Regions from separate parts of the Nocardia sp. NPDC050697 genome, predicted to be linked through region 1. Evidence: riboswitches for the same ligand, from Rfam matches in the RefSeq annotation. Region 1 holds a riboswitch; each other region holds the start of a gene.
What was found. A riboswitch is a leader RNA that binds a small molecule or an ion and turns the genes downstream of it on or off. The one in region 1 is predicted to bind cobalamin.

Region 1 (6,737 bases):
ACCGGTGCCACCCGGCTCCGAGGCTCCCCCCTGACCCGAGTGTTCCTGGAATGGCAGGCCCGCCGCGCCGCCGCTGCCCCCTGAACCGTCGCGCGTATCGTCGGCAGCGTCGTGCTCATCCACCGGGCCGGTGACCCGGCGGGTCACAGCAACCGGGCGTAGGCGCGGCCTTCCCGCATGCCGAACTCCACGCGGCGGGGAAACGGTGAATTGTCGGAGTTCTGGGTCCGCGCGATCGCCGCGATCGCCCAGTCGTGCAGCGACTCCGGCAACCGATGTCTCGACCCATCACCGCAGCCGACGAAGGGATCACCGTGCAGAGCCGGCGCGGTGATCCCGACCTCGACGACCTCGACCACGACGGGGCCGTGCTCGAGCGCCAGCACCGGCAGCCGTCAACCTTCACTCATGTAGCAACCGTAACCGACCGCCCCGGTCCCCATCCATCGGAGTGCGACGACGAGGCGGCCGTGTGGTCCCCTGAGTGCCGGTGACCGGTTGTCCTCTATTCGACCGACATGGCAACTATCCGGCTATCCAACGTGGTGGGGGTGGGATAGAACGGTGCCGAGCGCTCGCCGCGTGCTCACGGGGCGGGTGCGGCCGCGTCCCAGCTCATTCTCTGCGGGTGGACGACACTCCCCCGAGCCGGGGCGCGGCCATCCACTCCGCCGCCGGGCGCGAGCCCGCCCGCGCCCGGCGGCGCGTAACCCGGTGTCCCAGGGGACAACCCCTCGTCCGCGGGGGCTGCTGCGGGGCACCCGGGAGTAGGGTCGGTGGCGGCGCGGCCGGGAAATAAGCAGCCACGGCCGCGCCACCCGGTTACGGGGTGGTGCCGCCGGAGCGCATTCGATCGGTCACAGGTCTTCTGCCCCGGCGGCACCATCCCGGCCGGAGCCCCGCGGCGCGCTCACCCGTTGGTGGGCTGCTGCGTAGGAGAACGCGCGCGTTGGCGATCCCGGCCCTGCCGGTCCCCCGCCGAGTGCGACCGATCGCTAGACATTCGGCGTCGGTGCAGTGTTTACACCGTCAGGGTCGGGTTAGACCGTGCGCAACGTCCGCCCCGCTCATCCCGGGCCCGACCTGCGGTGCGAGCGGGCGGACGGGAGCGCCCCAGGTGCGGCCGTCCAGCACAGTGGCGGCCGATGATCCGGGGCTGCTCCACCCCAGCCCCCCTACCTGCGGACCGGTGCCGGCGATGCACACGGTGAACACGTGAACGGTCCTCGACCGGTCTCCCCCGGCAGGGGCCGCGAACGGCCCAGCACCGAGCTGTTCTCCCTCCCAAGGATGGCGCCACCCCGCCGGATCGGTGGCTCCGCTGTGCTGAGCCGTCCCACCGGCAAGGGCGTCATCGCAAGCGCTGCGGCCATCCGCGCCACTCCCCCTCCGGTGTCACGCGACCGTAACGGTGGGTCAACTGGACCATCCCGGGCGTCGGACCACGCACCTGGACTCACTCCCTGACCCGATCCGCCGGACCGTCACGACGACCATCGAGCCGCTCGTTGACCCGTATTCACCTCGGTCAGTCATGCAATTCGGAGTACCCGGTAGCATCTGCGCTGCGGTCGACGAGGGAACACCGGTGAGAATCCGGGGCTGACGCGCAACGGTAACGGCTCACAGGGCCGGAGCCCGACTACTCGGCGATCGCGGTTTCCGCTTTTCACGGCTCCGCGGCTGAGCCCTGATCGAAGGGTCGACGCCCCATGCGTTCGCTAGGTGCGCTGTTCGCGCTGTCCATTGCCCTCACCGGGTGCGCAGTTCCCGGAGACACCGAGGACAGGGCCGCGGCGCCCGGGTTCCCGCTGACGATCGAGAACTGCGGACGGTCGGTGACGGTGGCGGCCCCGCCGCAGCGGGCGGTCGCGCTGAACCAGGGCTCGACCGAGATCCTGCTGTCGCTCGGGTTGGCCGATCGGATGGTCGGCACCGCGACCTGGACCGATCCGGTGCGCGCGGATCTGGCCGACGCCGCGGCACGGGTGCCGCGGCTGGCCGTGAACAAGCCGTCGCTCGAGGTCGTGCTCGGCGCCGAGCCGGACTTCGTCTCCGCCTCCTTCGGCGGCACGCTCGGCACCGGCGGTGTCGCCGACCGCGACAAATTCGACCAGCTCGGGGTGCCGAACTACCTCTCCCCCACCGACTGCGAGGGCCGCACCTCGAGCGTGAACTCCGACGGCGGCCGCAGCGAGCCGCTGCGCATTGACGCGGTCTACACCGAGATCTGCGAGCTGGCCGCGATCTTCGCGGTGCCTGAGCGCGGCGAGGCCCTGGTCGCCGCGCTCCAGGCGCGGATGGCGGCCGCCACCAAGACGGCGGGGGTGAGCCTGGCGTTCTGGTTCTCCGATATCCGCACCCCCTACATGGCGGGCTGCTGCGGCTCCTCGGGCATCATCGCCGGCGCGACCGGCGCGCGGAACGTCTTCGCCGACACCACCGACGAGTGGCCGCAGGTCAGCTGGGAGAGCGTCACCGACCGCGACCCGTACGCGCTGGTGCTGGCCGATCTGAGCCGCCGCACGATCGACGGCGACGCCCTGGACAGCAAGATCGCCTTCCTGGAGTCGCACCCGGTCACCCAGCGCATGGCGGCCGTGCGGGAGAAGCGCTACGTCGTGGTGGCGGGCGCCGACCTGAACCCCTCGCTGCGCACCGTGGACGGCGTGGAGAAGGTCGCGGCGGCGCTGGCGCAGTGGGGACCGGGGCGCTGACCCGGCGCGGCGGGCCAGCGGTGGCGCTCATGCTGACCGCCGGGATCGCGGTGCTGGTGGTCTCGATCGCGATCGCACTCACCATCGGCCCCGCGAACCTGTCGGTGCGTGAGGTCTACGCGGTGGTCGGCGAGCACCTGGGGTTCGGCGCGGCCGAGGTGAGCCGGATCAAGGACGGCATCGTGTGGGAGCTGCGGCTGCCGCGCACCCTGCTGGCGGCGATCTGCGGCGCCGGACTGGCACTGTGCGGGGCCATCATGCAGTCGGTGCTGCGCAATCCGCTGGCCGACCCGTTCGTGCTCGGCATCTCCTCCGGCGCCTCGACCGGCGCAGTGCTGGTGGCGGTACTCGGCATCGGCGGCGGGGCGATCTCGCTGGCGGCGGGAGCATTCGGCGGGGCGCTGGCGGCGTTCGCGCTGGTGCTGATCCTGGCCGCCGCGGTGGGTGGCGGGACCGCGCGGATCGTGCTGGCCGGGGTCGCGGCCACCCAGCTGTTCTCGGCGCTGACCTCGTTCATCGTGGTCTCCAGCGCGGATGCCGAGCAGACCCGCGGGATCCTGTTCTGGCTGCTCGGCTCGCTCTCCGGGGCGGATTGGGGCGATGTCGCGGTGTGCGGGTCGATCACCGCCGTGGGGCTGCTCGTCTGCCTGAGCCGGGCCGCCGCATTGGACGCCTTCACCTTCGGCGCCTCCGCCGCGGCGACGCTCGGTATTCCGGTGCGGGCGACCAGGGCGTTGCTGCTCGGGGTCACCGCGCTGATCACGGCCGCGCTGGTGAGCGCGGCGGGGGCGATCGGGTTCGTCGGGCTGGTGCTGCCGCACGCGGCGCGACTGGTGGTCGGCGTCAAGCACAGCAGGCTGCTGCCGGTGACGGTGCTGGCGGGGGCGATCTTCACGGTCTGGGTCGATGTCGCCGCGCGCACGGTGTTCGCGCCCACCGAGGTCCCGGTGGGCGTGGCGACAGCGCTCATCGGCGTACCCGCCTTCATCGCACTGCTCTTCCGGAATCGGGCGATGACATGACGCTGCGCGCGGAGGAGCTGCGGTGGACCCGCGGCGGGAACCTGGTCCTCGACGGGGTCACCGTCGCGCCGGAGCCGGGCGAGACCATTGGGGTGCTCGGCCCGAACGGGTCGGGCAAGTCCTCGCTACTGCGGCTGCTCAGCGGGGTCGGCACGCCCGACGGCGGCCGGGTGCTGCTCGACGGCGACGACATCGCCGGGTGGCGGCGCGGCCGGATCGCCCGGCGGATCGCGGTCGTGGACCAGCACGCCGACACCGAGGTCGACATCACCGTCGAGGACGTGGTCGCGCTCGGGCGCATCCCGCACCGGGGCGTCTTCGGCGGGGACGCCGCGGCCGACGCCGAGGCGGTGCGCCGGGCGCTGAAGCACACCGCCATGGCCGACAAGGCCGGGAACCGCTGGCACACCCTCTCCGGCGGTGAGCGGCAGCGCACCCAGATCGCGCGGGCACTCGCCCAGGAGCCCCGTGAGCTGCTGCTCGACGAGCCGACGAACCACCTCGACATCCGGCACCAGCTCGACCTGCTCGCACTGGTCACCGCGCTCCCGGTGACCTGCTACATCGCGCTGCACGACCTCAACCTGGCCGCCATGTTCTGCGACCGGCTGCTCATCCTGGACCGGGGCCGCATCGTCGCCTTCGGCGCACCCGCCGCGGTGATCACCGCCGAACTCGTCGAGCGCGTGTACCGGGTGCGCGCCCGCATCGGCACCGACTGCGAGCACGGCCACCCGGTGGTGTCGTTCCGTCCCGGTCCTTGACCATCCCCGATTCAGAAGGTTCCCGATGAAATCACCCTGCATCGCGCTCGCGATCGCGCTGCTCTGCACCGCCGTCGCCTGCGGCGCCCCCGAGCCGGGCACGCCGGACAGCGCCGCCCCCGGTGGCACGAACTACCCGTTCACCCTGGACAACTGTGGCGTCGAGGTCACCTTCGACGCGGCGCCCGAACGGGCCGCCTCGCTGTACCAGGCATCGACCGAGATCCTGCTCTCCCTCGGCTTGGCCGATCGCATTGTCGGCACCTCGACCTGGTTCGACCCGGTCCTGCCCGCCCTGGCCGCCGACAATGCGAAGGTCCCCCGCCTCGCCGACAACGACCCCTCGCTGGAGACGGTGCTCGGCACCGAACCGGATCTGGTCACCTCGGCCAGCGCGCACACCTTCACCCCGGCTGTCGTCGCCGAGCGCGCCCGCTTCGCGCAGCTCGGCGTCGCCACCTACCAGTCGCCCTCGGTCTGCGCCGGGGCGACCGTCGAGGGTGAGAACGTCTCCCGCACCGCGCCGCTCGGCATCGACACACTGTTCCAGGAGATCACCGATCTGGCCCGGATCTTCGACGTGCGGGATCGCGGCGCACAGCTCGTCGACCAGCTGCGGGGCAGATTGCAGGCGGCGACGGCACGCGCCGACAGCCCCGGCGAGCCGACCGTGGCGTTCTGGTTCTCCGGCATCAAGACGCCGTACATGGCGGGTTGCTGCGCGGCCCCCGGGCTCTACGCCCGCGAGGTCGGCGCCCGCAATGTCTTCGCCGACGCGCGCGAGGACTGGCCCGAGGTCGGCTGGGAGGCCGTCGTGGCCGCCGACCCCGATGTCATCGTCCTCGCCGACCTCAGCCGCAAGCGCATCGACGGCGATGCCCTGACCACCAAAACCGCGTTCCTCGAGTCGAATCCGGCCACCTCTCGCATGCGCGCGGTGCAGAACCGGCGCTACGTCGTCATGACCGGATCCGAACTCGACCCCGGTATCCGAGAGATCGACGCCATCGAGAAGCTCGCGACGGGACTCGCGGCGCGATAGGCCGTTGACGGCTCCCAGCAGCTCGAGGTCGCTGTCGACGGACGCGGGACGAAGATCCCGGGCATCCGCCATGCCTACGGTGCGGCGGAAGCCGACCGCCGGCCGCTCGGCTGGCACGATCGTCGGCAAGGAGGTGACCGTGGCCGAGGCGACCGACCTACCCGTGGGAGTGCGCCGCGAAGCCGCCCCGCCGGAGCGGACGGTGATCGTGTGGACCACCCGGTCACTGCCCGTCCTGTTCGACCTCCTCGACAGCATCGGCTTGCTCGCCGCCCGGCTCGCACCGGGTGACACCGAGGACTTCATTGCCGCCTCCGGACCACCGATGCTGCTGCTGGCCGATCCGGCGCTACTCGACGAACCCGCGACCGCCGTGCTCGACCGCCTCCGCACCCGATCGGGCGCACCGCGGGTCTGCGCGCTGGCCGGTACCGACACCAGCGCCGCGAGCCTGCTCACCGCCATGCGCACCGGGCTCACCGACGTCATCGACCCCGCCGATCCGGCAGCGATATCCGCGCTGCTCGGCCCCGCCGCCGGGCGAGAGCGGGTCCTGGCGATCGGCGCCCACCCCGACGACGTGGAAATCGGGTGCGGAGCCGCACTGGCCCGCCACGCCCTGTCCGGGAACCCGGTCACCGTGCTCACCCTCAGCCGCGGCGGGGTCGGTGGCAACCAGGAGCAGCGCCGCGGCGAAGCCGTCGCCGCCGCGATCACCCTGGGAACACAGCTGCTGATGGCCGACCTGCCCGACACCCGCCTCGGCGAAGCACCCGAACTCGTCGAGATCATCGAAGGCGTGATCGCGCACCTGAACCCGACCACCATCTACACCCACTCCGAGGCCGACAACCACCAGGACCATCGCGCCACCCACCGCGGCTCGATCATCGCCGCCCGCCGCACACCGCGCGTGTTCTGCTACCAGTCCCCCTCCTCACGCAACGCCTTCGCCCCCACCCGCTTCATCCCGTGCGCCGACACCCTCGACACCAAGCTCGCCGCCCTGGCCTGCTACCGATCCCAGTCCACCCGCCACTACCTCGACCCCGAACTCGTCGTCGCCACCGCCCGCTACTGGGCACGCCAGTTGCCCGCCCAGCGCTACGCCGAGCCCTTCGAAGTCGTCCGCGACACCGAACTCCAGTGAAGGGCCGCCGATCACAATGCTCACCGGAGCGCGATGCCGCCC
Region 2 (6,737 bases), on a different contig from region 1:
GTGAATCGCTGGTCAGTGCGATTGCCGGTCCGGTGGCTATCAGCCCGGCCGCGAGTACGGCCGTGAAGGCACCCGCGACGGGGCCGATAAAGTCGACCTGAATCACTCGGCCCCCGGCTCAGGTGGCGAGCAGGGGTGCGGCGAGTTCGACGACGGTGCCGGTGTCGCCGACGGTGATGCGGGACTCGGGGACGAGCGCGCCGATCAGCGCCAGCCCCCGGCCCCGGTGCGTGGCGCCCGTGGCTGGTGTCTTCCACGACCCGTGGTCGGTGATGGTCACCCGGACCATGTCCCGCTGCACCCGCGCCTCGAGCAGGATGGGCCGCCGATCCTCATGGTGCCCGTGCTCGACCGCATTGGTGCACGCCTCGATGGCGGCCAGCAGCAGGTCGTAGGCGTGTGCGGGGTCGGTGAGCACACCGGCCAGCCACTCGCGCAGCCTGGTGCGGACCCGGGCCAGCTCTTCGGCCGCGGCGGGGAACTCCTGCCGTAGAGCGCCGGGGGTATCGCCGGTAGCGTTCATCGCCTGACCTTCCGGACCTCAGCGCGGGTGTGCGGGGGTCGTACCCGACCGTAGTCGGTCCACACCCGGCCGGGTACCGCTTCCACCGCGTCACGGCTCCCAGAGGGCTGCGCAGGGGATCGCGGGCAGCGTGTCGGTGAGGTGGTTGTCCACGGTGATCTCGGCGTCCGGGGCCCAGTCCCGCAGGGTGCTCTCGAGGTGTTCGGCCGCGGTGTCGCTGACCCGGTAGTCGAAGGTCGGGCCGGATGCGAACGCGATCCGTATGTGCCTGTCCACGGCTACTCCCAGTCGTGCCCGGCGGCGGGTTCGGACAGGAAGGCGAGTGCCGCGATTTCCGGGAGGCAGTGGTGGCCGGGGGCGTGCCGGTGCCACCGGAGGATGAGTTCGGCGGCTTGCGGGGTCAGGTGGTCGGGATCGAAGCCGCAATCCAGCCATCGCTCGTCCACTGTCACCATGCCGCGCCCCCTGCCCATCGCCGGTCGATTCAACGCCAGTAGACAACGGTTCCGAGCCGGTGGGATGCTGCAATGGCACGCCCAGAGGTATCGGCCCATAGACCCAGAAGACGTTCCACTGCTTGCCATTTCGCGTCCCGGCAACCGGCTGGACACTGTTCCCGCCATACCGGACCGCGCCACCCATTCATCCGCGCCCAACCGGCCCAACCATCAGGAAGAAGCCGCCCACAATGCCCAGTCCGAAGAAGCCCCCGACGACGATCCCGCGCCGCCAGCTCGGCCGTCACCTGCGGGACATGCGCCTCGAATCGGGGATGTCGATTGCCAACGCCGCGAGGCTGATCGAGCGCGGGACCGGCACTCTGCAGCGCCTGGAGAAGGGGGAGGCGGGCCGAATCCGGCTGCTCGACATCCGTGCCCTGTGCGAGGTGTACGAGACCACCGAGAAACTGGACGGGCTCCTGGAATTGGCAAAGGTCGCGGCCTCGAACGAAGGCGAGGGGCTGTGGTGGGACGAGTTCAGCGCCGCGATCCGCAAGGATTTCGAGCTGTACGTCAGCTTGGAGGCGGCGGCGACCAAGCTGTCGGTGTACCGGCCCGACATCATCATGGGGCTGTTCCAAACGCCCGGATATGCGGGGGCTTTGGATAGGCGGTTCTACCCGGACTTCTCCGCGGCGCAGCTCGACCAACTGATGAGCGTCCGCCTCAACCGGCAGCGGATCATTTCGCGGCGGCGTACTCCGGTGCAGGTGGAACTCGTGCTGGACGAGCTGGTTCTCCGGCGCCTGGTGCACAGCCCGCAAACGATGAAACAGCAGCTCTTCGCCCTCGCGGATCTGCCGGCGAACGTGACCATCCGGCTGCTGCCGTTCACCGCTGGCTATCCCCTCGGTGCGGCGCCCGGCCCCTTCATCATCCTGGACTTCGATCGGGTCACGGGCGAGAAGCCGACGGTCTTCGTCGAGGGCTGGCGTGGGAACATGTACTACGACAAGCCGGCGGCCATCGAGCAGTACCGGGAGACATTCGACGGTCTCGCAGCCGCCAGCTTATCCGTGGCAGACAGCAAGCAGGCGCTCCGGCGCATAGCAAGGGAGTACGAGCAGTGACAGCGGACCTATCCAACGCCCGGTGGTTCAAGTCGAGCTTCAGCGGCGGCAGCAACGAGTGCGTCGAGGTCGCTCATTTGGACGATGGTCGGGTTGGCGTCCGGGACTCGAAGAACACGTCGGGTCCTGCGCTGGTCCTTACCCCCGGTGAGTGGGCCGCCTTCACCGCAGGCGTCCGCGGTGGGGAATTCGACCGGTCCTGAGGCGGCGGTGCGCAGCTGTTTCTGTACGTCGGAGCGCCACCGCCGCCGCGCGAGGGGATTACCGAAGGATCCCCCCGCAGTAGGCTGAACCATCGTGAAATACCTCGGATCGATCCGAAATCCCGTGCATGACGGGCTTTTCCTGGTTCTGTGTGATGCGGGGGCGCGGTTCGGTGGCTGGGACGTCCACGGCGACGAACTCGCCGCCGAGGGCAGCGCGCAACTGGTGCTCGACGGGTTGCGCGTCTACGTCGAGGAAGCCCACGGTGACGGCCACCACGAGGTGCGTCGCAGCGACGACGGAACCCTCTGGATCTCACCACCGGTCGAGCCGGGTGTCCGCCCGATTCCGGAGGACGGCCTCGAACACGAGCCACGTACCGAAACCCTTCCGATGGGGTACGTCGATGTGCCGAGCGGAACGCTGGTCCTCGCCCTCGCCTACCCGCCGCTCAACATGACGACCGACGGCGACCACGCCGGCGTTACGCATGGCGAAGGCGAACGCCTCGACGTCGTGGTCAGGCCCGGCGTCTTGGCGATAGCACGCGAGCGCACCGCCGCGGGCCAGACGGTAACCCTGCGTTTCCTGCCGCCGCACGGTGCCTGAGCTGTCGATCGATACGCCTGCACTCGCACGCCGGGGACGACGGCGCCCTTTGCGATCCCATCCGGCTTGGCTATATTCGTCGGTGCAGCTGGTTCGCCGGAGGCGGAGTCGAAGGAGCCCCTGACCCGTCCGATGGCGTCGAAGCCCGCCGAACACATCCGGCGGGTGAGGGGGAACCCGGTGGGAATCCGGGACTGTCCCGCAGCGGTGAGTGGGAACGACAGCCGTCACCCGCACTGGGCACCCGCCTGGGAAGCGACGGTCGGTAGGACCAGCCCCGGGCCCCCGGGGCCGACCCGATTCGGGTCGATGCCCACGAGTCCGAAGACCTGCCCGTTGTACCGGAGACGCCGTCCCCGGTGGCCGTCGCCTCGTGGATCGGGCGCTACGCCGTGTGGACCCGGGCACGGAAACGATGCTTGTCGGGCTCCAGCAGCGTGCGCTCGTTATGGGTGGCGGTCTTTGCCGCTGACTCTGGAGCTCATCAATGTCGAACTCGCGCAATGATTTCACCGCGACTGCGCTGGGGTTTCCGCGCGTCGGGCCCAATCGGGAGCTCAAGCGCGCCACCGAGGCGTACTGGGCCGGGCGCGCCGACGCCGCGAGCCTGCACGCTGTCGCGAAGGAGCTGCGGGCCGCGCAGCTGACGGCGGCTCGGGACGCCGGACTGGATTCCGTGCCGACGGGCACCTTCTCCTACTACGACCAGGTGCTCGACACCGTTGTGCTGCTCGGCGCGCTGCCAGGGCGGGTGGCCGGGATCGCCGGCGACCTGGACCGCTACTTCGCCGCCGCCCGCGGCACCGCCGAGGTCGCGCCGCTCGAGATGACCAAGTGGTTCGACACCAACTACCACTACCTGGTGCCCGAACTCGCCGCGGACACGGTGTTCGCGCTGCACCCGGAGAAGCCGCTGGCCGAGCTGCGCGAAGCGCTGGCGCTCGGCGTGCCCGCCCGCCCGGTCGTCATCGGCCCGATCACCTTCCTGAAACTGGCCAAGTCGGTGGACGGCAGCGACCTGCTGGACCGGCTGCCCGACCTGCTCCCGCTCTACGAGCGGCTGCTCGGGCTGCTCGCCGAGGCGGGCGCGGAGTGGGTGCAGCTGGACGAGCCGTCGCTGGTCACCGATCTCACCGAGACCGAACTGGCCGCGGTGCGGAGCACCTACCGGCGGCTGGCGGTGCTACCGGCGCGCCCGGCGATCCTGGTCGCCACCTACTTCGGGCGGCTCGGCGCGGCGCTGCCCGGGCTGGCCGAGACCGGGATCGAGGGCATCGCCATCGACCTCGTCGCCGGTGCGGACGCGGATCTGGCCGCGGCCCGGTCGATCACGGACACGCTGATCGTGGCCGGAGTGGTCGACGGCCACAACATCTGGCGCGTCGACCCCGACCACGCGCTGCCCCGGCTGACCGGGCTGCGCGACGCCGGAGTCACCGTCGCCGTCTCCAGCTCCTGCTCGCTGTTGCACGTCCCCTACAGCCTGGCCCCGGAGACCGGCCTGGACGAGCGGCTGCGCGGCTGGCTCGCCTTCGGCGCGGAGAAGATCGCCGAGATCCGGATGCTCGCCACCGCGCTCACCGCGGGCGAGACCGAGGCGCTCGGGATCGCGCGCGCCGCGGTGGCCGACCGCAAGGCCGACCCGCGGCTGCGCGTGCGCGCGGTCCGCGAACGCCTGGCGGATCTGGACGCCGACGCCACCCGCCGCGCGCCCGCCGACGAGCGCCGCACCCTGCAGCAGGAGCGGCTGCGGCTGCCGCTGCTGCCGACCACCACCATCGGCTCCTACCCGCAGACCGGCCGGATCCGGGTGGCCCGCGCCGAACTCCGCCGCGGCGCGATCGACCGGGCCGAGTACGACACCCGCATGCGCGCCGAGATCGCCGAGGTGATCGCGGTCCAGGAGGAGATCGGGCTGGACGTGCTGGTGCACGGCGAGCCGGAGCGCAACGACATGGTGCAGTACTTCGCCGAGCAGCTCGACGGCTTCGCCGCCACGGGCAACGGCTGGGTGCAGTCGTACGGCACCCGCTGCGTGCGCCCGCCGATCGTGTACGGCGATGTATCGCGCCCGGCGGTGATGACCGTCGAGTGGAGCACCTACGCCCAGTCGCTGACGAGCAAGCCGGTCAAGGGCATGCTGACCGGCCCGGTCACCATCCTGGCCTGGTCCTTCGTCCGCGACGACCAGCCGAGGGCCGACACCGCGCGGCAGATCGCGCTGGCCATCCGGGACGAGACGCTGGACCTGGAGGCGGCCGGTATCGGCGTCATCCAGGTCGACGAGCCCGCGCTGCGCGAACTGCTGCCGCTGCGCCGGGCCGACCAGGCCGCCTACCTGGAGTGGGCGGTGCAGGCGTTCCGGCTCGCGACCGCCGGCGTCGCCGACGCCACCCAGATCCACACGCACCTCTGCTACTCGGAGTTCGGCGAGGTCATCGGGGCGATCCGCGGCCTGGACGCCGATGTCACCTCGATCGAGGCGGCGCGCTCGCACCTGGAGGTGCTCGACGATCTCGGTGCCATCGGCTTCGACCTCGGCATCGGCCCCGGCGTCTACGACATCCACTCGCCCCGCGTTCCGGGCGCCGAGGAGGTGCGGAGCGCGCTCGCGCTGGCCTTGCAAGCGGTTCCGGCCGAGCGGCTGTGGGTCAACCCGGACTGCGGGCTCAAGACCCGCGGGACCGAGGAGGTGACCGCCGCGCTGCGCAACCTGGTCGCGGCGGCGCGGGCGCTGCGCTGACCTGATCCCGGGGTGGCCCGTTACGGCGGGCCACCCCGCGGGGCATCCGGCTTGCTATCCGAGCGCGCTGCGCACCTTCGCGGCGGCGGCCGGTAGCCGGGTGATCCGGGAGGCGGCGAAGAGCGCCTTGAACTGCCAGCTGTCGTCGCGCGGCAGGATGCCGGCGCGCTGCGTGGCGTCGAGCGCGTCGTAGAGCGTCTCGCCCTCCTCGAGCAGCCCGTTCTCGTCGAAGTGGTACCGGTCGACGGCCGGGCACTGGATGAAGCGGCCGTTGCCGTAGATGGCCGGGGCGCTGCCGTCGTAGGGGTAGAGCCGGAGCGCGCCGCTCCAGTGGCCGCTGCCGATGTAGCGGATCACCGTGCGCACCTTGCGTTCCGGGCTGATGTCGATGTAGATCTGGCCGGGCAGCGGGTCGTAGCGCCAGTCCGGGATGGCGTCGAAGAAGGCCATGTTGTAGGTGACGAAGTCGTCGATGCCGACGATGGTGCGGCCGAAGGTGGTGACGTCGGTGTAGCGCATGTCGGCGGCGTAGAGCTCGTGTTTGTAGCTCATGTCCCGGTCGATCCAGCTCCACCAGTACTTCTTGGCCCAGTCCATGAGCCAGGAGAGGTCGACGTCGAGCTTGCGGTAGAACTCGATCTTCCGCTCGAAGTCGTCGAACCAGGCGCGGGTGGTGGCCTGCAGCTCGGGCTCGGGGATCGCGCGGACCGGGGTGCCGCGATTGGCGTCCAGGAACTCCGGCACCGGGCGGGCCAGCCGCGGGGTGCGCAGGGCCTGCTGGAACTTCTCTTCGGTGAACATCGAACCTCTTCCCCGGGGCGTTTTCCGCTCTATGATGACTCACATGATTCTTGTTGAATCAGGTGATGTCAATGGAACGGCGCTGGGCCGCAGATCTCAGGAGAGGCCGAAGGCGGCGGCCAATGGGGTGGGGTCGCCGGTGATGGCGAGCGCGCCGCTTTCGAGCGCGGCGCCGAGGGTGAGCGTGCCATTGGCCAGTTCGGTGAGGACGGGGATGTCCGCCTCGATCACCGCGCGCGGCGCTTCCGCCGGTCCCACGCGGAAGTCGATCCGCTCCGGGGTGATCG
Region 3 (6,737 bases), on a different contig from region 1:
CCTCCCGGGTACGTGGGGTACGAGGAGGGCGGCCAGCTCACCGAGAAGGTGCGGCGCAAGCCGTTCTCGGTGGTGCTGTTCGACGAGATCGAGAAGGCGCACCAGGAGATCTACAACACCCTCCTGCAGGTCCTGGAAGACGGCAGGCTGACCGACGGCCAGGGCCGCACGGTCGACTTCAAGAACACCGTGCTCATCTTCACCTCGAACCTCGGCACCTCGGACATCTCCAAGGCGGTCGGGCTCGGCTTCGCGCAGTCCAACAACGCGGGGTCGAACTACGAGCGGATGAAGCTCAAGGTCAACGACGAGCTGAAGAAGCACTTCCGGCCGGAGTTCCTGAACCGCATCGACGACGTGATCGTCTTCCACCAGCTCACCAGCGAGCAGATCGTCGAGATGGTGGACCTGATGATCAACCGGGTCGCCACCCAGCTGCGGAACAAGGACATGGCGATCGAGCTCACCCCGCAGGCCAAGAGCCTGCTGGCCAAGCGCGGGTTCGACCCCGTGCTCGGGGCTCGGCCGCTGCGCCGCACCATCCAGCGCGAGATCGAGGACCAGCTGTCCGAGAAGATCCTCTTCGGGGAGATCGGGGCCGGGCAGACGATCGTCGTCGACGTCGAGGGGTGGGACGGTGAGGGGTCCGGTGAGGATGCCAAGTTCACCTTCGCCGGGAAGGCGAAGTTGACCAAGTCGGTCGACGAGACGCCGGAGGCTGTTCTCGCCGGGGCCGGCGAGAGTTCTTCCGCCGAAGCGTCGGGCGAGTAGTCCCTAGCTCGGGAATGGCCCGCTCCCCTCCGGGGGAGCGGGCCATTCCCGTTGACAAGGGAAAATCTATATCCGGGGGCTTCGCCCCCGAACCCCCACGGCGGCTCCGCCGCCCCCGCTGGGCCTCGCCGGCAGGCGTAGGGGTTCGGGGGCGAAGCCGCCGAGTAGTAATCCCCTTTCCTCGCTGGCAGGCGTGGGGGTTCGGGGCGAAGCCACCGAGTCGTGATCCTCTTTCCTCGCCGGAGGCGTCGGGGTTCGGGGGCGGAGCCCCCGAGGGATCAACCTTCTTCTTTTTTGGGGCCGGGGACGGCGGCCAGCCGGGTCTGGGCGGGGAGCCGCGCCGCTACGCGGAATCCCCCGCTCGGGCGCGGCCCGGCGGTGAGCGCACCGCCCAGTTCGTGCGCCCGCTCGCGCATACCGATGATCCCGTCCCCACCGCGCGGCCCCGGGGTGCGCGGGGGAGGAGCCGCGGGCCGGCTGTTGTCGACGGTGATATCGACCGAATCAACGGCATACCGCAACGTCACCGTCGCCTCGGCCCCCGGCGCATGCCGCTGCACGTTCCGCAGCGACTCGACAACGATCCCCGCCCCGACGGCATCGATCGCCGCGGGCAGCGGAGCAGCGCTCCCGATCACCCGATACGTCACCGCGACCCCGGAGCTCCGAGCCCGCTGCATGATCCCGTCGAGATCATCGAGGCTCGGCGCATCCGGCTTGGGCGCGGGCTTCGGCGCGACCACCTCGGCGGCCTCCCGCCGCGGTTCCCTCGGCGGCCGGGCCAGGAACCCGGCCGTCCGCCCGAGCAGCCCCTCGTCCCGCGGCGGCCGGTCGTCCCCCGCTTCCGGCTCCTCGACCCGCACTCCGGTCCGGCGCAGACTGCTCAACAGCTCCTGCGCGTCCTCCAGCGCGGCCCGGCTCGCCGTCTTCACCGCCGCCAGCGCGACCACCACCTGCTGCGGCTTGCGCTCGGCCAGCTCCAGCGCCAGCCCGGACTGCTTGTTGATGGCGGAGAGGCTGTGCACGACCACCCCGTGCAACTCCTCGGCGAGCGCGAGCCGCTCCGCCGCGCTCTCCCGCTCGCGCTGCGCGATCCCCTCCCACGGCTCGGCCTCCTCCAGCCGCTGCGCGTAGCGGGCCAGCTCGGTGCGCTGCCGCAGCAGCTCGGCGGTGCCTGCCAGCGCGACGGCCCAGCCGAGCGCGCCGAGCGCCTGCCACCCGTCGGGCTCCCGGCCGAGCAGCGCGGGCAGCGGCCAGATCATGCACAGGTAGGCCACCGGGATGGCCGGGTAGGTGTACCGCGGCGGCGCGACGGCGGCCGCGGTCAGGAAGGCGGCGGCGGGCGCGGCGAGCGCGGGCAGGTAGTGGTGTCCGAGCAACGGATAGGCGATCGCCACCGCGAACACCACGTACAGCACCGGCAGCGGGTGGTACCGGCGCAGCACCAGCGCCACCGGACCGGCGATGAGCAGCGCGGTTCCGAGCGCGTCGAGCGGGTCGGTGGCGACTTCGCGCAGGTCGAGCGCGAAGCCGAGCGCGAGCTGCAGCACCGCGACCCCGCCCGCGAGCCCCCAATCCCACACCACCGAACCGCGATTCGTCTCACCAGGCGCTCTCACCCCGCCAGACTATGCGCCGCGGCCGCCCGGCGCGGCAGGAGTCCACACCCCCGTGGCGCACACCGCGTACTCCGGGCACACCGCCGGTGACCACGGGTATGGTCTCGGGATGGTCGATCAGTCGATTCGTCTTCCGGATCTGTCCGCCCGGCCGCACGAGCTCTCGGTGGAGCGGGTCATGTCCGCCTCCGCCGGACTGCTCTTCGCGGCGTGGACCAGGGGCTTCGATCTGTGGCTGGCGCAACCTGATTCGCTGCTGCTCACCGGCGAGGTGAATACCCCGTTCTTCTTCGAGACCGAGAACGGCGGGGTCAGGCACCCGCACTACGGCCGCTTCCTGCGCTTGGAGAACGAGCGGCTGGTGGAGCTGACCTGGGTGAGCGCGGACACCCGTGGCGCGGAGACCGTGGTTTCGGTGCAGTTCGTCCGGCAGCCGCGCGGCATCCGGCTGCGGCTACGGCACTCCGGCTTCGCCGACATGGCGGCGCGGGACGCGCACCGGGAGGCGTGGCCCGCGGTGCTGGAGCAGCTGGACAAGCGGCTGACCGCTGCCGTCGGGTAGTGGCGCGGCGCCGGGGCGAGTAGGTTCGGAGCGCTATTCGCGAACTCCCCGCACTCCCTCCCGAAAGGATCGTGATGCCAACTCGTAGCGCGCGCACCGCGTGGACCGGCGGCCTGCAGGACGGCTCCGGCCAGGTCGAACTGGCCAGCTCGGGCGTCGGCAAGTACGACGTGTCGTTCCCGAAGCGCTCCGCCGACGACGCGAACGGCGCCACCAGCCCGGAGGAGCTCATCGCCGCCGCGCACTCCTCCTGCTACGCCATGGCGCTCTCCGCGCAGATCGCCGCCGCGGGCGGCACCCCGGAGAGCCTGGACGTCACCGCCGACGTCACGCTCGGCCCCGACCCGGCCGGCGGCTTCCGGATCAGCCGGATCGCGCTGACCGTGCGCGGCAGGGCGGCCGGGATCGACGCCGACCAGTTCGCCACCGCGGCCGCCGAGGCCAAGGCGGGCTGCCCGGTCAGCAAGGCGCTCGCCGGTGTCTCCGATATCGCGCTGGACGCGACCTTCGAGTCCTGACCGGCCCGGCGGCGCTCCCGCACCGGGGGCGCCGCCGGATCAGGCGAACCAGCGCCGGGCGGCCGGGGTGTACATGGCGGGCACCGCCACCAGCACCGCGAGCACGTGCACCGCGCGCACCCCGGCGAGCAGCAGGCCGCTGGGCCCGAGTTCGGCGAACGGGTCGGCGAGCGAGTCCGCCGAGAGCAGCCTGGCCGCCGGCTCGACGACCAGCGAGGCCACCCCGGCGACGCCGATACCAACGGTGAGCAGCGCCCGCGCCCAGCGGTCACCGTGCACCATGCGCAGCACCACCGCGAGGACGAGCAGGTAGAGCGCGCCGCGCCAGAGCAGCGGGGCGGCGCCGGTGTCGCCGACCCGGGCCAGCCCCTCCAGCACGCCCGCGCCGAGCGCGGTGAGGAATCCGGCGCAGGCCACCCGGACCGGGCGTGGCGCCGCCGGACCGGTGGCGGGAAGGATGAGCGAACGGGCAGTGTCGGCCATACCGCCGACACTGCCCGTCGCGTAGCGAACCGCGGATCACGCCGCGGTAGCGACCCCTTCCCCTACCGGGGTACGGGGTGCGGCCGCGAACTCGGTGAGCGCCGCGAACAGCAACCCGAGCGCGACCCACAGCGTGCTGGAGACCGCCAGCGACGACACCCGGAACTCCCATAGCAGGCTGGCCGGGAAATCCGCCCCGACCTCGTTCACGCCGGGGAGCAGCACGTACCCGAGGATCACCACGACCACGAAGGCCGCGACCCCGCCGATCAGCCGCACCGAGCGCAGCTGCCCGGCCAGCAACCGGTAGCCGTAGGCCGCCGCGGCGACCGCGACCAGCCCGAGCAGCACGGCGGCCACCCAGAGCCAGGTGCGTTCGTCGATCGTCTCCGGATCGCCGACCGCGGGCGGATTCGCCGGGTACTTGAAGAACGGCACCGCCACGATGGCGAGCCAGCCGGCCAGCGCCACCGCGAGGCCGGAGAGCGGCCCGGTGCCGAAGCGCCGCAGCAGGTGCACCGCCGCGCCGACGAGCACGCCGAACGCCGCGCCGGCCAGGCCGAGCGCGAGGAACTGCCCGGCCTTCTGCCCGCTCCGGCTGACCAGCGCCTCGTCCTCGTCGTGCGAGTGCCCGGCCGGTTCGCCGGTGTGCGGATGGGCCGCGGCGGCCGCCTCCTCGATGGCGATGGCGGCCTCGACCTTGGGTTCGCCGACGAAGTAGCCGACGGTGGCGGCGAGCAGCCCCGCGAGCACCCCGGCGAGCAGCCCGCGCAGCAGCAGGGTCCTCCGGGATTCGGTCAGTGGCACGGCAGGCCGAGCAGGTGTCGTCCGTCGTGCATCAGCTCGTGCAGGTACATCCCGGAGCGGGAGACCGCGCCCTGGTCGAAGCCGACCAGGTAGAGCGTGAGCAGTGCGAGCAGGACGACGCCGACCGTGACCAGAACGGTGGCGAGTGATTCCGAGACCCGGGATGCGGGGGAGTGCGCGATGGCCATGTAGTTCCTCCTGGGGCGTACGCGTCCCCGTCGTGGTGGCGCGACGATGCCGGTGTCTGGCTGTGAACAGTGGCGCGACCGCTCCGGAGTCTCACCGGATTACCGCAGCACCCTCGCTTCTTCCACGGAAACTGTGACATCGCAAACCCCCCTCGTCAACAACGGTGACGAGGGGGGTGGCCGCGACCCGGGTCAGCCCTGCGGCTTGCCCGCCACGTCGAGCACGACCTCGAACTCCAGCAGCGAGGCCCCGGTCGCCACCGGCTTGCGCGCCTCGCCCGCGTGCGCCTCCCGCGCCGGGCCGTCCCGCCAGGCCGCGAAGGACTCCTCGGACTCCCACTGCGTCACCACGAAGTACCGGTTCTCGCCGGCGGTGGGGCGGAGCAGCTGGAAACCGAGGAAGCCGGGGGAGTTCTCCACCGCGTGCGCCCGGTGCGCGAAGCGCTTCTCCAGCTCGGCGCCGGCGCCCTCGGGAATCTCGATCGCATTGATCTTCACAACAGCCATGGCTCCAACGTAGCGGCTCGCGCCGCCTACGCTCGGTCCCCATGCTCTACGACGAAGGCGGCACGGGGGTGCCCATCCTGTTGCTGCACGGGCTCATGGGGAGCGCGCGAACCTGGAGCGACCAGCTGGGGTGGCTGCGCGAGTTCGGCCACGTGTACACCTTCGACGCGGCCGGGCACGGCCGTCCGGCGCCCGCCGAGCCGAGCACCGAGGCGTTCGTCGCCGATCTGGCCGCGGCCACCGCGGCGCTCGCCGAGCCCATGGTGCTGATCGGGCACTCCATGGGGGCGCTGCACGGGTGGGTCTTCGCGGCCGCGCACCCGGAGCGGGTGCGGGCTCTGGTGGTGGAGGACATCGCGCCGGATTTCCGCGGGCGCACCGCGGCCGGGTGGGCGGCCATGATCGAGGGCTGGCCCCAGCCCTTTCCGGACGAGGACGCGGTGCTCGGCTATTTCGGCGAGGTCGCGGGGCGCTATTTCCTGCGCGCATTCCGCCGCGATGCCGACGGATATCGGCTGCACGGGGCGGTCGCGACATTCCGGGATATCTCCGAGGAGTGGGGCGGCCGCGATTTCTGGGCGCAGTGGGCGGCGCTGCGGATTCCGGCGCTGCTGCTGGAGGGGGAATTCACCATCACGCCGCCGGGGCAGATGCGGCGCATGGCGGAACGGGCGGACACCCGCTACGTGTGGGTCGAGGGCGCCGGTCACCTCGTGCACGACGAGCAACCTCAGCGCTACCGCGAAGAGGTGCAGTCGTTCCTGCACGACGTCCTCGCACGCTGAGCTCGGCGGGGTAGCCGCGGTAGGCCCGTTGCGCTACCGCTCCCCTTCGCCGGCCAGGGCGAAGCGCCCGTCCGAGGTCTGCTCGACCAGCCCGTCCACGAGCAGCGAGTCGAGCGCCCTGCCACGCTGCCCCGGATCCCGCGGCCAGGCGAGGTCCAGCCGCAGCCGCTCGACCGGCCCCTCGGCGGCGCGCAGCACGTCGAGCAGCCGCCCGCGCGCCTGGCGGTCGGTGCCCTCGTACTTCTGGGTCTTCCGCACCACCTCGGCCGCGGGCCGCCCCGCGGCGACCCACGCGCAGCGCGGCAGCGGGCAGGCATCGCAGGCGGGCGCGCGGGCCGTGCAGACGGTGGCGCCCAGCTCCATGAGCGCGGCCGAGAAGACCGCCGCCCGCCGCACCGGGGCGGGCAGCAGCGCCTCGGTCTCCGGCAGATCGCGCGGCGACGGATTCCCGGCATCCCCGAGCCCGTGCACCGCGCGCGCCACCACCCGGCGCACAT

Region 2: it holds a riboswitch for cobalamin, as region 1 does, so the genes downstream of both, metE (5-methyltetrahydropteroyltriglutamate--homocysteine S-methyltransferase) here and AB0H71_RS18985 (ABC transporter substrate-binding protein) in region 1, are expected to answer to the same signal.
Region 3: it holds a riboswitch for cobalamin, as region 1 does, so the genes downstream of both, AB0H71_RS14705 (CbtB-domain containing protein) here and AB0H71_RS18985 (ABC transporter substrate-binding protein) in region 1, are expected to answer to the same signal.

What each region holds. Positions count from the first base shown of each region.
Region 1 is NZ_JBFAHY010000005.1:88,021-94,757, forward strand. Features, by position in the region: gene AB0H71_RS18975 (hypothetical protein) at 1-84, shown strand, start outside; gene AB0H71_RS18980 (hypothetical protein) at 144-386, opposite strand; adenosylcobalamin (AdoCbl) riboswitch at 1,553-1,703, shown strand; gene AB0H71_RS18985 (ABC transporter substrate-binding protein) at 1,713-2,717, shown strand; gene AB0H71_RS18990 (iron chelate uptake ABC transporter family permease subunit) at 2,747-3,739, shown strand; gene AB0H71_RS18995 (ABC transporter ATP-binding protein) at 3,736-4,503, shown strand; gene AB0H71_RS19000 (ABC transporter substrate-binding protein) at 4,529-5,545, shown strand; gene AB0H71_RS19005 (PIG-L deacetylase family protein) at 5,685-6,695, shown strand; gene AB0H71_RS19010 (copper resistance protein CopC) at 6,716-6,737, opposite strand, start outside.
Region 2 is NZ_JBFAHY010000001.1:1,247,351-1,254,087, reverse strand. Features, by position in the region: gene AB0H71_RS06265 (hypothetical protein) at 1-106, opposite strand, end outside; gene AB0H71_RS06260 (ATP-binding protein) at 119-523, opposite strand; gene AB0H71_RS06255 (hypothetical protein) at 614-799, opposite strand; gene AB0H71_RS06250 (hypothetical protein) at 802-978, opposite strand; gene AB0H71_RS06245 (helix-turn-helix transcriptional regulator) at 1,212-2,093, shown strand; gene AB0H71_RS06240 (DUF397 domain-containing protein) at 2,090-2,296, shown strand; gene AB0H71_RS06235 (hypothetical protein) at 2,391-2,906, shown strand; cobalamin riboswitch at 3,053-3,258, shown strand; gene metE (5-methyltetrahydropteroyltriglutamate--homocysteine S-methyltransferase) at 3,394-5,649, shown strand; gene AB0H71_RS06225 (nuclear transport factor 2 family protein) at 5,704-6,450, opposite strand; gene AB0H71_RS06220 (helix-turn-helix domain-containing protein) at 6,547-6,737, opposite strand, start outside.
Region 3 is NZ_JBFAHY010000003.1:610,137-616,873, reverse strand. Features, by position in the region: gene AB0H71_RS14735 (ATP-dependent Clp protease ATP-binding subunit) at 1-771, shown strand, start outside; gene AB0H71_RS14730 (histidine kinase) at 1,050-2,390, opposite strand; gene AB0H71_RS14725 (SRPBCC domain-containing protein) at 2,500-2,952, shown strand; gene AB0H71_RS14720 (OsmC family peroxiredoxin) at 3,027-3,470, shown strand; gene AB0H71_RS14715 (hypothetical protein) at 3,510-3,953, opposite strand; gene AB0H71_RS14710 (CbtA family protein) at 3,990-4,760, opposite strand; gene AB0H71_RS14705 (CbtB-domain containing protein) at 4,751-4,948, opposite strand; cobalamin riboswitch at 4,978-5,105, opposite strand; gene mhuD (mycobilin-forming heme oxygenase MhuD) at 5,141-5,455, opposite strand; gene AB0H71_RS14695 (alpha/beta hydrolase) at 5,497-6,240, shown strand; gene AB0H71_RS14690 (A/G-specific adenine glycosylase) at 6,274-6,737, opposite strand, start outside.